Regions from separate parts of the Arthrobacter sp. NPDC056691 genome, predicted to be linked through region 2. Evidence: riboswitches for the same ligand, from Rfam matches in the RefSeq annotation. Region 2 holds a riboswitch; the other holds the start of a gene.
What was found. Region 2 has a riboswitch for thiamine pyrophosphate ahead of ACFRAU_RS17705 (ECF transporter S component). Riboswitches for the same ligand answer to the same signal wherever they lie in the genome.
Positions count from the first base shown of each region.

Region 1 (7,479 bases), on a different contig from region 2:
TTCAGGGCGGTGACCTTGCCCACGGCCCGGGAGCCGACACGGGCCTCGAGGCCGACGAGCTCGTGTTCGTACCAGCCCTCGTCGTCGTCCTCACCAAGCTCTTCGGTCTCGATAAACAGCTTGGCGCCGCGCAGGGTTTCGGCGCGGTTCCGGTCGGCCACCTCCTCAAAACCGAGCAGGAGGATGTCCTTGTTCCAGCGGGCGCTGCGCACGGTGAGCGGCCCCGCGGAGGCCGGTTCCACCACGAACTCGGTGCCGGGAACGAACCTGTCCTCCGGCGCGTCGGTGAGGACCTGGACGGTCACCTCGCCGCGGATTCCGTGGGGCTTGCCGATACGGGCCACCTGAAGCTGCATGTGTTCCTCTGTTTGGACTGCGTGTTGATGCGGGGGTAGGACTTTTGCGGGCGTCCTGAATAGTCAGGGCCCAAAACAGTCCGGCCCCTCCACCGTTAGCTGGTGGAGGGGCCGGACGTTAAGACAAGTGTTGCAGGCGCGTTACCGGCGGCGGTCGGTGTCGACGACGTCGACCCTGACCTGCTCGCCATCTGCCAGCGCCGCCACGACTGTGCGCAGCGCACGCGCCGTGCGGCCCTGGCGTCCGATTACCCGTCCGAGGTCTTCCTGGTGAACGCGCACCTCGAGGGTATCCCCGCGGCGGTTGTTCTTGGCACTGACCTTGACATCCTCAGGGGAGTCGACAATGCCACGGACAAGGTGTTCGAGCGCTTCTGCCAGCAACTTACTCAGCCTCGGTGGTCTCTGCTTCAGCCTCGGCGGGGGCTTCCGATGCCTTGGCCTTCTTGGTGATGGCTTCCGGGATGATCACGGAACCCTTCTCCGGAGCAACGAATGCTTCCTTGTCGGCCTTGGTCTTCAGGGTGCCTTCCTGGCCCGGCAGACCCTTGAACTTCTGCCAGTCACCGGTGATCTTCAGGATCGCGGCGACCTGCTCCGACGGCTGTGCGCCGACGGACAGCCAGTACTGTGCACGCTCGGAGTTGACCTCGATGTATGAGGGCTCCTCGGTGGGGTGGTACTTGCCGATCTCTTCGATGGCACGGCCATCACGCTTGGTGCGCGAATCGGCGACAACGATGCGGTAGTACGGTGCGCGCATCTTACCGAAGCGCTTAAGGCGAATCTTTACGGCCACTTTTGTGGTCACTCCTGTTTCTGAAACGGGGTTGAACCCGCGTTCTGCACCCGTGGGGCGGGCCGTACTTGGGGGTTCGAAAAGGACAGGATCCGGACGCGGAGAGAGGGGCCACGCAGATCGAGTACCTGTCTATTGTGCCAGATCGTCCGCGTTATTTCGACTTGACATGCGGACGGAGTCTGGCTGGTGCCAGGAAATCCAGGCTGCGCTAGGAAGACCAGACATAGAGGCCGGTCCTGCTGCCTTCTTCCACGGTGCCGGCAAGCTCTGCCAGCTGCTGGACGTAGTTCCTGGCTTCCCCGGCGCCAAAGGGCATGTCGTCCTCGGCGGCCCAGCGCTCGGCCACCTCATCCAGAACGTTGCCCTCACCCTCGGATTCGTACGTGAGGAGCTCAGCCAGCGCCCGGACCATCGCCGCCGGCACGCCGAGCAGTGAATCGCTTGCCACGTCAACCATGGCCAGTTCGTAGTCCGCGCCCGCGGCGTGGACCGCGGCACCGGCGAGGTCGCCAAGCTGTTCGATCTCAAAATCACTGATGCCGGCAATCCGGATGCCGTCTCCGGCGGCGGCGCCGCCTTCCAGCGCCTCCGCACGCTTGAGGGCGTCATTGTGGGTGGCGACAAACAGTTCGGTGAAGCCCATGGATTCGTCCTCATTCCGTCGGCGGTGCGCGCCCGGCAGCGGCGGCGCCGGGGCTCTTCGAATGTCAGCCTAACCCAACCGGGTTCGCCGGGCTTAGCGCGCTGGTTATCGAACGGCGACGCGGAGGCGGTTGCGCCACGGATCCTGAAACCGGAGCTCGGCGCCGGTGTGGTGCGATTCGACTCCGGCGACCTTAAGGCGGTCGGCGAGGGCGCCGACGTCGTCCCCCGACGGGACTTCGATCAGGACCTCACCGAGGCCGAGGGTGTCGCGGCGCGGGCCCGCGCCACGGCTGTTCCAGACATTCATGGCCATGTGGTGGTGGTAGCCGCCGGCCGACACAAAGAGCGCCTGGCCGTGCCAGCCGGCCGTCTTTTCGAATCCCAGGGTGCCGACGTAGAAGTCATGGGCTGACTGCACGTCACCCACCTGCAGGTGAACGTGGCCCACGCCTGCGTCGGTGCCTCGCTGGCCTTCCACAGACTCCTGCGTGAGGTGGTCCTGGAGGTACTTTTGCGGCGGCAGCGCCAGGCTGTCCATGACTACGTTCTTGCCGTCCCAGGACCAGGCCTCGCGCGGGCGGTCCCAGTAGAGTTCGATCCCGTTGCCTTCCGGGTCGGTGAAATAGAAGGCCTCGCTCACCAGATGGTCGGCGCTGCCCACGAAGGCCTGCGGCTCGTACTGGGCCGCGCTGGCAATGGTGGCGGCCAGCGAGGACTGGTCCTCGAACAGGAGCGCTGTGTGGAAGAGGCCGGCCTCGCCCCGGCCGGGAATGTTGAGGCCCGGAGCGGGCGCGAGGTGCACCAGGGGCGTCTTGAGCCGGCCGAGGTAGAGGCCGCCGTCCTGCTCGGCGACGACGTCGAGGCCGAGGGCGCGCTGGTAGTAATCGGTCATGAGCTTCATGTCGCCCACCTTGAGCATGACGGTGCCCATGGTGAGGTCGGCAGGAAGCAAGTCCTGGCTGCTGTCTGCTGCTGTCATTGAATACTCCCGAATGTCCGGACCACCGGATTTCGGCGGCCTCTACATCTCTAAATTACTTGAAGCTTCAATTTATTCCTAATGCACGATCTTTCCCCGGAGCACCACATTCGTGAGGCTGCGGATGGTCTCCGGCACGGTCCGCGGGTCCTCCCGGCAGACCACCACGTCCGCGGCCGCCCCTTCCGCCAGGCCGTCGGCTCCCAGCCAGCGGCGCGCCCGCCAGCATGCCGCGTCCAGCGCCGCCGGTGCGGGCAGTCCGGCGGCGTGAAGTTCAAGGATTTCGTCCGCGATGCGGCCGTGGCGGATCACGCTGCCGGCATCCGTTCCCGCGTAAATTTCGACGCCGGCCTCATACGCTTCGAGGACGCGCTCCCGACGGCGGGTCCACAGTGAGCGCATGTGCTCCGCATACCGCGGAAACTTCGGCTCTGCCTGCGCGGCGATGTCCGGGAAGGTGGCGATGTTGATCAGTGTCGGCACGATCGGCACCTGCTGCTCGACGAGCCGCGGAATGTGCGTGGGCAGCAGGCCCGTGGCGTGCTCGATGCAGTCGATGCCGGCGTCCAGCATGTCATCCAGGGTGTCCTCCCCGAAGCAGTGCGCCGTGACCCTGGCCCCCTCGTCGTGGGCTGCCCGGACGGCGTCCCGCACGGCCGCGGCAGGGAACGACGGCGCGAGGTCGCCGGCGGTCCGGTCGATCCAGTCCCCCACCAGCTTGACCCAGCCGTCCCCTTCCCGCGCCTGCTTGCGCACCGCCTCCACGAGGCCCTCTGGCTCGACCTCCACGGCGAAGTTCCTCAGGTACCGGCGGGACCGTGCAACGTGCCGGCCGGCCCGGATGATCCGCGGCGTGTCGGCCCGCTGCTGCAGCCACCGGGTGTCGCTGGCGGCCCCGGCGTCGCGGACCAGCAGCGTGCCGGCGTTGCGGTCCGTCACGGCCTGGGCGTAGGCCACGTCGTCGTCCACAGCACCGCCCGGGCCCAATCCGATGTGGCAGTGGGCGTCCGCGAAACCGGGCAGGACCCAGCCGTCAAGAACGGCGTCCGGCCGCTGGCCCGGCGGATCAAACGTCAGCTTCCCGTCCACGGACCAGAGCCCGCGGCGTTCCTCATCCGCCGCAGTGAGCACGGGTCCGCTGAATTCGATGATGTGCGCCATGACACCAGCCTAAGCCGCAGCTGTGGTAGCTTCGTCTACGACCACACGGGGGCCCCTGCAGGGGCTGAGATCAGGCTGGCGCAGCCTGCGACCGTTGAACCTGTCCGGGTAATGCCGGCGAAGGAAGTGAGCAGTAAATTGAGCACCCAGAAATCACAGCTGATCCCTGCCCAGATTGATGCGGCCCAAAGTGAAGCCGCCGGTAGTGCTGCCGGCAGCGTCACGCAGTCGCTGAAATCCCATTCACTGGCCTATCTCGAAGGCGACGGCCTGCGGGTGCCGGTAACGGAAATCGCCCTTGAGCCTTCACCGAACGGCGAGCAGAACGAACCGCTGCGGGTTTACCGCACGGCGGGTCCGGGCAGCGATCCGGTGGTGGGCCTCGCGCCGTTCCGTTCGGAATGGATTGCGGCACGCGAAGACACGGAGCCGTACGACGGACGCGAACGGAACCTGCTCGACGACGGCAAGTCAGCCGTGCGCCGCGGCGCGGCTTCCGCCGAGTGGAAGGGCGCCCGGCCGGTGCCCCGCCGTGCGGCGGAAGGCAAGACCGTCACGCAGATGCATTACGCACGGCAGGGCGTCATCACCCCGGAAATGCGCTTCGTGGCCCTCCGCGAAAACTGCGATGTGGAACTGGTCCGGAGCGAACTCGCCGCCGGACGGGCCATCATCCCCACCAACATCAACCACCCGGAATCCGAGCCGATGATCATCGGCAAGGCGTTCCTGGTGAAGATCAACGCCAACATCGGCAACTCGGCCGTCACCAGCTCCATCGCGGAGGAGGTGGACAAGCTGCAGTGGGCCACCCAGTGGGGCGCCGACACGGTCATGGACCTGTCCACGGGCGACGACATCCACACCACGCGTGAGTGGCTCATCCGCAACTCCCCCGTACCGATCGGCACCGTGCCGATTTACCAGGCCCTGGAAAAGGTCAACGGCGAAGCGAACGCGCTCACCTGGGAAATCTTCCGCGACACCGTCATCGAGCAGTGCGAACAGGGTGTGGACTACATGACCATCCACGCCGGCGTGCTGCTGCGCTACGTGCCGCTCACGGCGAACCGCGTCACCGGCATCGTCTCCCGCGGTGGTTCGATCATGGCCGGCTGGTGCCTGGCCCACCACCAGGAAAACTTCCTGTACACCCACTTCGACGAGCTTTGCGAGATCTTCGCCAAGTACGACGTCGCCTTCTCGCTGGGTGACGGTCTTCGGCCGGGCGCGACGGCGGACGCCAACGACGCCGCGCAGTTCGCCGAACTGGACACCCTGGCCGAGCTGACCCAGCGGGCCTGGGAGTACGACGTGCAGGTCATGGTCGAGGGGCCGGGTCACATCCCGTTCCACCTGGTGCGCGAAAACGTTGAGCGCCAGCAGGAACTCTGCAAGGGTGCGCCCTTCTACACGCTGGGCCCGCTGGTCACGGACGTGGCCCCCGGCTACGACCACATCACCTCGGCCATCGGTGCCACCGAAATCGCCCGCTACGGCACGGCCATGCTCTGCTACGTCACGCCGAAGGAACACCTGGGCCTGCCGAACAAGGACGACGTGAAGACGGGCGTCATCACGTACAAGATCGCCGCGCACGCCGCCGACCTCGCCAAGGGGCACCCCGGCGCGAACGAGCGGGACGATGCACTGTCCAAGGCCCGGTTCGAGTTCCGGTGGCGCGACCAGTTCGCGCTGTCGCTCGACCCGGTGACCGCCGAGTCCTTCCACGACGAGACGCTGCCGGCGGAACCCGCCAAGACAGCGCACTTCTGCTCGATGTGCGGGCCCAAGTTCTGCTCCATGCGGATCAGCCAGGACATCCGGAACGAGTACGGCTCGGCCGAAGCCCAGGCCGCCCTCGCCGAAATGGCGGAGGGCATGCGCGAGAAGAGCCAGGAATTCCTCGCTGCGGGCGGAAAGGTGTACCTGCCCGAGCTGCGGCTTCCGGAGTCGGCGCGCAACTAACGGCTCCCGGGGTTCTGTCCGGCTGGCATTGGGGGCCGGCCGGGCGGGCTCCCGGAACGTCCGTCAGGACGCTGTGTCTCTCAGACGCTGTGTCTCTCAGACGCTGAGTCCGTCAGGAGGCCCTCGGCTGGTCCCGGCGGCTGACTTCGGCGATGAACGCGCGAATGTAGCGGTCGCCTTCCGGTGAGTCGTGCGGCCGGTGCCCGCCCGCAGCGATGCGGTGCACGGCGCCGGTCTCGCGCAGGTAGCCGGCTATTTCCTCGTACAGCGGCTCCCAGCCGCCGGTGAGGACCAGGGTGGGTACTCCCGGCACGATCTGCAGCGGCGCCTGCCACGGCGGTGCCTGCAGGCGCAGCCGGCGCGCGGCGCGCTTCGCTTCGGGGGTGCTCGGCTCCGGTGTGTCCGCGGCGAAGGCGCGGCGCAGGAACTCGCGTTCGTAGTCGTCATCGCCGAGCTGGTGCCGTACCTCGAACAGCGGCTCCATCAGGGCGCGGTGCGCGGCGGTGGCAGGCAATTCTGCGGTGAGCGACAGGCAGGCCGGTTCCACGAGCGTCAGCGAGAAGACCAGGTCCGGGCGTTCGACGGCGGCCATCATCGCGGCGATGGCGCCCTGCGAATGCGCCACCACGTGGCCCCCGGCGGCCCCGCGGCCGTCATCAGCCAGGGACCGCAGCACAATGCGGGCGTCCTCGGCGAAGTCGGTCTCCAGCGGTTCGGCCTCGGCGTCAAAGCCGTGGCGCCGCAGGAACAGGGCGTCGTACTGCAGGGCCATGCCGTGCTGGCGCGGCCACGCCGCTGAGCCGAAATTGCCGGCACCGTGCACGAACACTACCCGCTGCTTATACATGACCCAACCTTATGGCAGCGGTCTGACATCGGCGCCGGCCGACATGACCGAGCGCCCTAATTGCCGCCCATGAACTTGTCGAAGCCCTTCGGCAGGTTCAGCTGGGACGGATCGAAGTCGCCGGACTGCTGGCCGAAGGCAGCTCCGGTGGGCACCGCCTTGGATGCCCCTGCCCGCCGGGCCTCCGCCTCGCGAAGCTCCTGTGCCGCCTTGGCAGGATTGCCGGAGCGGGCCTTCTTCTTGGGCGCGTTCTTGCCGCCCTTGCGGGCACCGCCTGCGCCCATGCCGGGCATCCCGGGCATTCCCGGCATGCCGCCGCCCTGGGCCATCTTCTTCATCATCTTCTGGGCCTGGGCGAAGCGTTCCAGCAGCCCGTTGACCTCGGACACGTGCACGCCCGAGCCGCGGGCGATGCGGGCCCTGCGCGAACCGTTGATGATCTTCGGCGCAACGCGCTCGTGCGGGGTCATCGAGCGGACAATGGCCTCCACCCGGTCGATTTCGCGCTCGTCGAACTGCTCCAGCTGCTGCCGGATGTTCTGCGCGCCGGGCATCATCATGAGCATCTTCTTCATGGAGCCCATTTTGCGGATCTGCTGCATCTGCGCGAGGAAGTCATCCAGCGTGAAGTCCTCCTGGTCGGCGAACTTCTTCGCCATCCGGGCGGCTTCTTCCTTGTCCCAGGACTTTTCAGCCTGCTCAATGAGGGACAGGACGTCAC
Region 1 covers NZ_JBHTXX010000004.1:16,533-24,011, forward strand. Annotated here, with positions in the region: gene rimM (ribosome maturation factor RimM) at 1-356, opposite strand, end outside; gene ACFRAU_RS05145 (RNA-binding protein) at 498-740, opposite strand; gene rpsP (30S ribosomal protein S16) at 742-1,155, opposite strand; gene ACFRAU_RS05155 (hypothetical protein) at 1,367-1,801, opposite strand; gene ACFRAU_RS05160 (VOC family protein) at 1,907-2,782, opposite strand; gene ACFRAU_RS05165 (amidohydrolase family protein) at 2,861-3,943, opposite strand; TPP riboswitch at 3,979-4,086, shown strand; gene thiC (phosphomethylpyrimidine synthase ThiC) at 4,082-5,911, shown strand; gene ACFRAU_RS05175 (alpha/beta fold hydrolase) at 6,024-6,758, opposite strand; gene ffh (signal recognition particle protein) at 6,815-7,479, opposite strand, start outside.
Region 1: it holds a riboswitch for thiamine pyrophosphate, as region 2 does, so the genes downstream of both, thiC (phosphomethylpyrimidine synthase ThiC) here and ACFRAU_RS17705 (ECF transporter S component) in region 2, are expected to answer to the same signal.

Region 2 (7,479 bases):
TGCCAGGGGCAGGAGGACGCCGCCTGCGCCTACATGTACGGGTACGCCAAGGCTTTCGACGACGCCTACCTCCGCACCATCTCCGAGCCCGGGACGTACCTCTGGTGGCTGGACGTGGAGACGGGCAACAGCTGGTCAGGCGACAGGAACGCGAACCGGGCGGACCTCGAAGGCATGGCGGACTTCTTCCACAGCATCGGCGCCAGGGTGGGCATCTACTCCTCCGCCCGGCAGTGGGGACAGATTGTGGGCGAAGTGGGCTCAGCCAGCAGCCTCTATTCCCTGCCAAGCTGGCTTGCCGGGGCGCACACCGCCGCCGATGCCAGGGACATGTGTTCCGCGGCGCCCCTCACCCCGGGCGGCAACGTGGCCCTCACCCAGTTCGTAGCCGACGGTTTCGACCACGACCACTCCTGCATCTGAAGTGCAGCACTAGACTCGGCCGCATGGATCACACCTGCCGCGTGCGCCTGGCCGCACCCGAAGACGCTGCGGACCTGGCCCTGCTCCATCTGGAATGCTGGCGCGAAACCTACGCGCACCTGCTCTCACCGGGTTTCATGGCCCGTCAGGGTACGGAAGGGCGGCTGGCGATGTGGCGGCAGCTGTTGGACGGTCCGCACGCAGGCCACCAGTTCGTAGCGGCCGACGGCGGCAAACTGGTGGGCTTTGCCGGCTCGCTTCCACCCGAGGACGGGGTGCGGCAGCAGGCCGAGCTCTGGGGCATCTATCTCCTCGCCTCCCACCATGGCAGGGGGCTGGGCCAGGCATTGCTCGACGCCGCGATCGGGAACGAACCGGCTGGGCTGTGGGTCGCCGAGGACAACCCGCGCGCCCAGGCCTTCTACCGGCGCAACGGCTTCGTGTTCACCGGCGCCAGGGACACGATCGAGGACTGGGAAGGGCTGGCCGAGGTCCGGATGGCGCGGCCGGGACGGCTATAGGCTCCTAGGAGCCCTCCAGCCACACCATGTGCCAAGTGCCGGCCCAGAGCGCGGCAGCCACGGCGCTGGCGGCGATGAGCACCCCGCCCAGCACCACCCAGACGTCCAGCACACTGTAGGTGGACACGCGCGCCCAGGTCCGGCTGGCTCCGCCGAATCCGCGGGCCTCCATGGTCACGGCAAGCCGGGTGGCGCGGCGGATGGCCTGGACGAGGAGGCCGAAGCTCTGCCCCAGGGTGGCGCGCATCCGCTGCCAGGGGTTCCCGCGCGATCCGACGCCGCGGGCGCGCCGGGCCATGCCGATGGTCTGCCATTCCTCGGCCATGAGCCCGACCAGCCGCATCGCCGCCAGGGTCCCGAGCACGAAACGGTGCGGCAGCCGCGCCTTCTGCGCGAGGGCGTCAGCCAGGTCGGTGGGGTCGGTGCAGCTCATCAGAAGCACCGCGGGCAGGGCGATGGCCAGGCCCCGCAGCAGGAAACCCAGCCCCAGCTGAAGGGAACCTTCGCTCATGGACCAGAGTCCGACGTCGAGCAGTATCCTTCCGCTGTCCGGCGCCAGGATGGAGGTGCTCCAGCCGCCCACGGCGGCAGCCAGGATCAGCGGCCACCCGCGCTGCCAAAGCAGTGAAATCGTCAACCCGGCCAGCGGAAAGACCAGCAGCTCGCACACGAGCGCCACCGAGGCGGACATCCAGTCGATGGACAGCGCCAGGGCAAAGGTGACCAGGAAGACCGCGGCGAATTTGGCCAGCGGATTGGCCCGGGTCAGCACCGCGCGGTTTCCTTCGAGTGTCAGTGCTTCCCTCATGTCGTCGCCTGTTCTGCTGCCGGCCCGGCTGGTCTGGACCCGACGGGTCCGGGTCCGCGCCTGCTGCCGGAGCCCAGCCGCAGCTCGGTGCCGCCGAGCACGTGGGTGAACTCCTCGTCGTGGGTCACGGACACCACGGCCGTGCCGGCGTCGAGCAGTTCGGAAAGGAACGAGGCAAGCTCCGCCCAGGTGTTGGCGTCCTGACCGAAGGTGGGCTCGTCCAGGACCAGCACCTGCGGGTGCGCCGCCAGGACGGTGGCAACAGAGAGCCGGCGTTTCTCGCCGCCGGACAGGGTGTACGGGTTGGCGTCCACCAGATGGGTGAGCCGCAGGCGCTCCAGCAGCTCGTCGACGCGCTCTTCACCGTGGCCCAGATGGCGCGGCCCGAAGAGCAGCTCGTCCAGGACGCGGCCGGTAACGAACTGGTGCTCGGGCTCCTGGAATACCGTGCCGATCCGGGAGATCAGCTGCTCGGCCTTCCACTTGTAGGGGTCGATGCCCGCGCCGGCGCTCAGCTCAACGGTCGCGGAGACCTTGCCGTCCACGGCCGGCAGCAGCCCGGCGAGGGTCAACGCAAAGGTGGACTTGCCGGCGCCGTTGGGACCGGTGACGGTCAGCGCCTCACCGGCCCGGACGTGCGCCGTGACGTCCCGCAGAACCGGCTCGGGCGGCACGGAGCGGAAGCCGCGGCGCCGGGGTCGTTCCCGCGAGACGGCGAGCTTTTCAGTGGCCAGAAGTAATTGGCCACTGAAAAGCCCGCCGGCACTCCCGGAGGCTGGCGCAAGACCGGAGGCCGGCGGCACGGTCCCGGCGGAACGGCGCCGCGTTTCAGGAATGTAGCCCGGGACCCACACGCCGGCGGCGGTGAGCATCCCGCGGGCCTGTTCGAGGACCTCGTCCGGCGTCCCGTCGATCAGTACCGCGCCGTTCGTGGCGGACCCCGGCTGCAGCACCACGATGCGGTCCACCAGGTCTTTCCACGCGGCAACCCGGTGCTCCACGACCACCAGGGTGGCTCCGGTCTTGTCGAGGCAGCGGCCCACGGCGTCCCGGACTTCCAGGACGCCTGCGGGGTCGAGGTTCGCGGTCGGCTCGTCCAGCAGGATCAGCCCCGGACGCATCGCCAGGATGCCTGCAAGCGCCAGGCGCTGCTTCTGGCCGCCGGACAGGACCGACGTCGGGTGGTTCAGCGGCAGGTGGGACAGTCCGACGTCGTCCAGTGCCTCGTGCACGCGGCGCCAGATCTCGTCGCGAGGTACGGAGAGGTTTTCGGCGCCGAAGGCGACGTCGTCGCCCAGCCGGGAAAGGACCACCTGGGTTTCCGGATCCTGCTGCATGAGGCCGGCGCGGCCTCGCTGTGCACGCGGCGGTGCTCCGTCGATGAGCAGCTCACCGCTCTCGTCAGCATCGTCGCGGTCGGTTGCACCGCCGTCGTCCGCCGGGCTGCCGCCCGAGTCACTGTCCCCCAGCACACCGGCCAGGGCGTGCAGCAGCGTGGACTTGCCGGCCCCGGACGGGCCCAGCAGCAGGACCCGTTCGCCGGGCCGGATGTCCAGGTCCAGGGCGTGGACGGCGGGTTTGGTGCGGCCGGCGTGGCGCCAGCCCCAGCCGCGGGCGTGTACCGCGGCGGGGCGGACGCCGCCGTCGTGTTGTCCGGGCATTAGGAGAAGACGGGCTCCGTGGCTGCCTTGCGGGACGCAAAGGAACTCAGTACGCCGGTCTTGGCCAGGCCGCGGGTGGCGATCCAGGACAGGGCACCGGCGATGACCGCGCCGGAGATGGCACAGAACACGATGTACGCGAGCTTGTCGCCGGAGGTGTAGGCGATGTTCCAGCCCCACGGTGCGAAGGAGTCGTTCAGGCCGCAGAACAGGCCCGCGCCGGCACCCGCAAGCAGCGAAGCCGGGAGGTTGAACTTCCGGTACACCAGGGCGGCGAACACGAGCTCCGCGCCCAGGCCCTGGAGGACACCGGAGATCAGCACCGTGGTGCCGTACTGCGAGCCCATGATGAGCTCGCCGGTGGCCGCCACCGTTTCGCAGAACAGGGCCGCGCCGGGCTTGCGGATGATGAGCATGCCCAGCACCGCCGGGATCATCCAGCCGCCGGCGTACAGGCCGCTCAGGGGCGGGTAGACGGCGTTGACGGGGGTGGAGATGAGGTTGGCGCCCTGGGACCAGGCCCAGAAGATCACGCCGCCGGCAACGGCGATGAGCGCCGCTACCACGATGTCCGCCACGCGCCAGTTGTAACTGGTCTTCTTGATTGCTGCAGTTGTCATGATGGTCCTCCTGAGGAACAGGAGGGGAAAGCGTTCCCCCGGCTGCCGGTGGCTGGGCCACCTGCTGCCGGGCGCTCTGAGAACTCGACTCCCTTGCGCCGGTACTAGCCGGATCAGGTTCGAGGGTCTGCGGCTGTCCGCACTCTCAGCGCCCATCCACGGTTGCGCTGGCAACTGCCTTTGCATCCCGACGGCGGCGCTCCCCTGTCGTGATAAATCTGCCCTTGTGGGCTGGTCCAGTTTACACCTCGGCGGGCCCGGAATCCCGGGGCCGCCGTCACAATCCAGAAGCCTTGCCGCACCGCCGGAACAGCCGCCCGGAGTACATTGGGGCCATGACGCTACAGGACTCCGGCAGCACTGCCCTGCCCGCCTTTGACCCCGATTCCGCCGAGGACCAGCCGGCGGGATCCCTGGCAGCCCTGATCGGTCAGATCGAGGGTGAAATCGCCGAACTGCAGTTCCCGAGGTTCAGCAAGGACGATGCCCTGGCGCTCGGCCTGGAACTGGTTGAACGCGGCAAGGAGGACCGGCTGCCCATCGCCATCGATATCACCAAGGGCGAACAGGTCCTGTTCCACGTGGCACTCGAGGGTGCCACCCCGGACAACGAGGGCTGGGTCCGGGCCAAGCAGCGGACTGCCGTGCGCTACGAGGAGCCGTCGCTGCTGGTGGGTCTTCGCGGCAGGGCAGGCGGCGGACGGATCGAGGAGAACGCCTGGTTCGACCAGTCCACCTACGCCGCCCACGGCGGAGCCTTCCCCATCTATGTTCGGGATGTGGGAGCGGTGGCCGTGGTCACGGTCTCCGGGCTGCCGCAGAAAGCGGACCACGACCTCGTGGTGCAGGCATTGCGGGAAATCCACCGGTCCATGCGGAGGGGCTAGCGTTTGATGCGGATAGGCTAGGGAAAGACCAGTGTTCACCACGCGAGGAGTTCCGGAATGAGTCTCTTGATCAAACTGCTTGGCACGGGCATCAGCCTGCTGGCAGGGTTCGCCGGCACCAAGGCCGTCGATACCATCTGGGAAAAGGTCACGGGGCAGAAGCCTCCCAAGGGTGACAAGGACGATGTCCCCACGACGCTGCGTACGGCCCTGACGTTTGCCCTCGTCTCCGCGTCGGTCAGCGCGGTCATCCAGGTACTGGCCAACCGCGGCACCCAGCGGGCCATCACCCGCTTCGCCAAGACCCAGGACATCGTCTAGGCACCGGCCCGGCCGTCAGTCCTCGACCCACTCGAGCAGGTCGCCGGGCTGGCAGCGGAGCACCCTGCACATCGCCTCCAGCGTGCTGAAGCGCACGGCCTTAGCCCGCCCGTTCTTCAGCACGGCCACATTTGCCGGCGTGAGCCCGACCCGGTCGGCGAACTCCCCCACGCTCATCTTTCGTTTGGCCAGTTCGACGTCGATACGCACCACGATGGGCATCAGATCACTGCTTCCATGTCGGTCCGCAGTGCCGTGGCCTGCCGCAGCAGCGCGCGCATCACCACCATGAGCAGCCCGATGACGGCGCCGCCGACCAGCATCAGCGTCAGCAGCATGGGCACCCCGGGATCATCCGCGTTCAGCACGATGAAGACGAAGACGCCGGCCAGGAGGACCCACGCGGTGAGCACTGCCCACACGATTGCGTCCACCCAGGCCAGGGCTGCCTTGCTGAAGATGCGGTCCCGCCTGACCATGGTGAGGAGTTTCCAGGTGCTCACGATCACCACCTGCACGCAGGCCACCTCCACCACGGCGAAGACCGTCAGCGGCCACCTCAGATACGCATCGGCCGGATTCTGCTCCGCCATGTAGGCAAATTGCCCGGGCAGGGACAGGGTCTGGAACACCACCAGCAGGCCGAAGGCCATGACCAGCAGGACCCGAAGCGCGGTGACCGCCAGGTTTGTCATATTCATGGATCGAGTATCGCTGGTTTACTATCGAATTTCAATCGACTACGACGGCGGGTACCCGCGTCCCTGCTTCGACGGGCTCAACCAGCGGACTTAGCCGGCGGGGCGGTTACCGCCGTCGTCCGCTTCCGATTCCCGGGCCGCCTTGGCGGCCTTCACCACCACGGCCTCCAGCTCATCGGTGCTGAGCAGCTCCTTATGGAGGTGCTTGGTGCGGTAGCCGGCGCGTCCCACCATATGGGCAGAGACCGGCACCGTGAGCAGCTGGAAGATCCATGCCACCAGCAGCACCGGCCACACCCACCACGTGCGCAGTTGCAGCCCCACCGCCGCCAGCAGCAGGAACAGACCAAGCACCTGGGGCTTCGTGGCGGCGTGCATGCGGCTCATCAGGTCCGGGAAGCGGAGCAGGCCGAGGGCGGCGGCCAGGGACATCAGCGCGCCCACCACCATGAACACGGCCGAAACAGCGTCGATCACCGCATCCACGGCGTTCGGTTCAGGACTCATTGGGCTGCTCCCGCCGGTCTGCCACGAAACGGGCCACTGTTACCGAGCCGATGAACCCGATCACGGACACGGCCACCACCAGCATCAGGTTGTTCAGGTGCCGGTTCACGGCCATGTCGATGCACAGGGCCGCGCCGAGGATGGCCAGCAGCACGTCCGCCGCGAGGACCCGGTCCAGAAGTGACGGGCCGCGGGCGATGCGGATGATCGCACCCGCCGCCGCGAGGGCCAGCGCCACAGCCGTGACGGTGAGGACCAACTCCATCATGCGCCTACCTCCTGCTTCAGTGCGGCAAGCTCTTCCTTCGTTCCCATGATCCGGATGAGCCCCGCCTCGGTGTCGCGGACTTCCTTGCGCAGTTTGAGGACATCCTCCCCGTTCCGGACGTTCAGTCCGTGGATGTAGAGCGTGGACGTGGACCTGTCCACCTCCACCACCAGCGACCCCGGGATCAGGGAGATCACGTGGCCGGTCGCCGTCACCATCAGGTCCGAATGGCTGCGCAACGGAACGGCGACGACGGCGTTGGTCACCTTGGGCCCCTGGGCCACCGCCAGGTAGAACACCTGGCAGCTGGCGGCCACCACCCGGCCGAGGAACACCACCGCGAACGGAACGGCCCGCAGCACGTTGAAACGGCCGCTCAGCTCCACCGGCGGCAGGTAGAAAAGGCGCGCCACGGCAATCGCCAGCAGGGCGCCGAAGAGCAGATTGCCGGGGCTGAAGTCCTGCCAGAGGGCTCCCCAGACGATGACCAGCCAGACCAGCAGCGGCAGTTCCTGCCGCAGGGACACCCTCTTTCGGCTCATTTTCCGCCCCCGCTCAGCGCCAGCGCCGGGACGGGCGCGCCGTCACCAAGCACCGCCTGGATATAGGCGGACCTGTCCAGCATGGCCGCGGCCGACTGGTCCGCCACGCGGAAGAGCGGACCGGCGAAGACTGTGAGAGCCACACCCAGCACCACCAGGCCCAGCGTGGACCCCACCATGGTGCGCGGCAGGAGGCGCACCGCCGTCGCGCCGCCATCCG
Region 2 covers NZ_JBHTXX010000024.1:46,079-53,557, forward strand. Annotated here, with positions in the region: gene ACFRAU_RS17685 (hypothetical protein) at 1-423, shown strand, start outside; gene ACFRAU_RS17690 (GNAT family N-acetyltransferase) at 447-944, shown strand; gene ACFRAU_RS17695 (energy-coupling factor transporter transmembrane component T family protein) at 949-1,752, opposite strand; gene ACFRAU_RS17700 (ABC transporter ATP-binding protein) at 1,749-3,413, opposite strand; gene ACFRAU_RS17705 (ECF transporter S component) at 3,413-4,033, opposite strand; TPP riboswitch at 4,106-4,249, opposite strand; gene ACFRAU_RS17710 (heme-degrading domain-containing protein) at 4,369-4,920, shown strand; gene ACFRAU_RS17715 (DUF4235 domain-containing protein) at 4,978-5,241, shown strand; gene ACFRAU_RS17720 (helix-turn-helix domain-containing protein) at 5,257-5,463, opposite strand; gene ACFRAU_RS17725 (DUF2975 domain-containing protein) at 5,463-5,942, opposite strand; gene mnhG (monovalent cation/H(+) antiporter subunit G) at 6,033-6,449, opposite strand; gene ACFRAU_RS17735 (monovalent cation/H+ antiporter complex subunit F) at 6,439-6,717, opposite strand; gene ACFRAU_RS17740 (Na+/H+ antiporter subunit E) at 6,714-7,259, opposite strand; gene ACFRAU_RS17745 (Na+/H+ antiporter subunit D) at 7,256-7,479, opposite strand, start outside.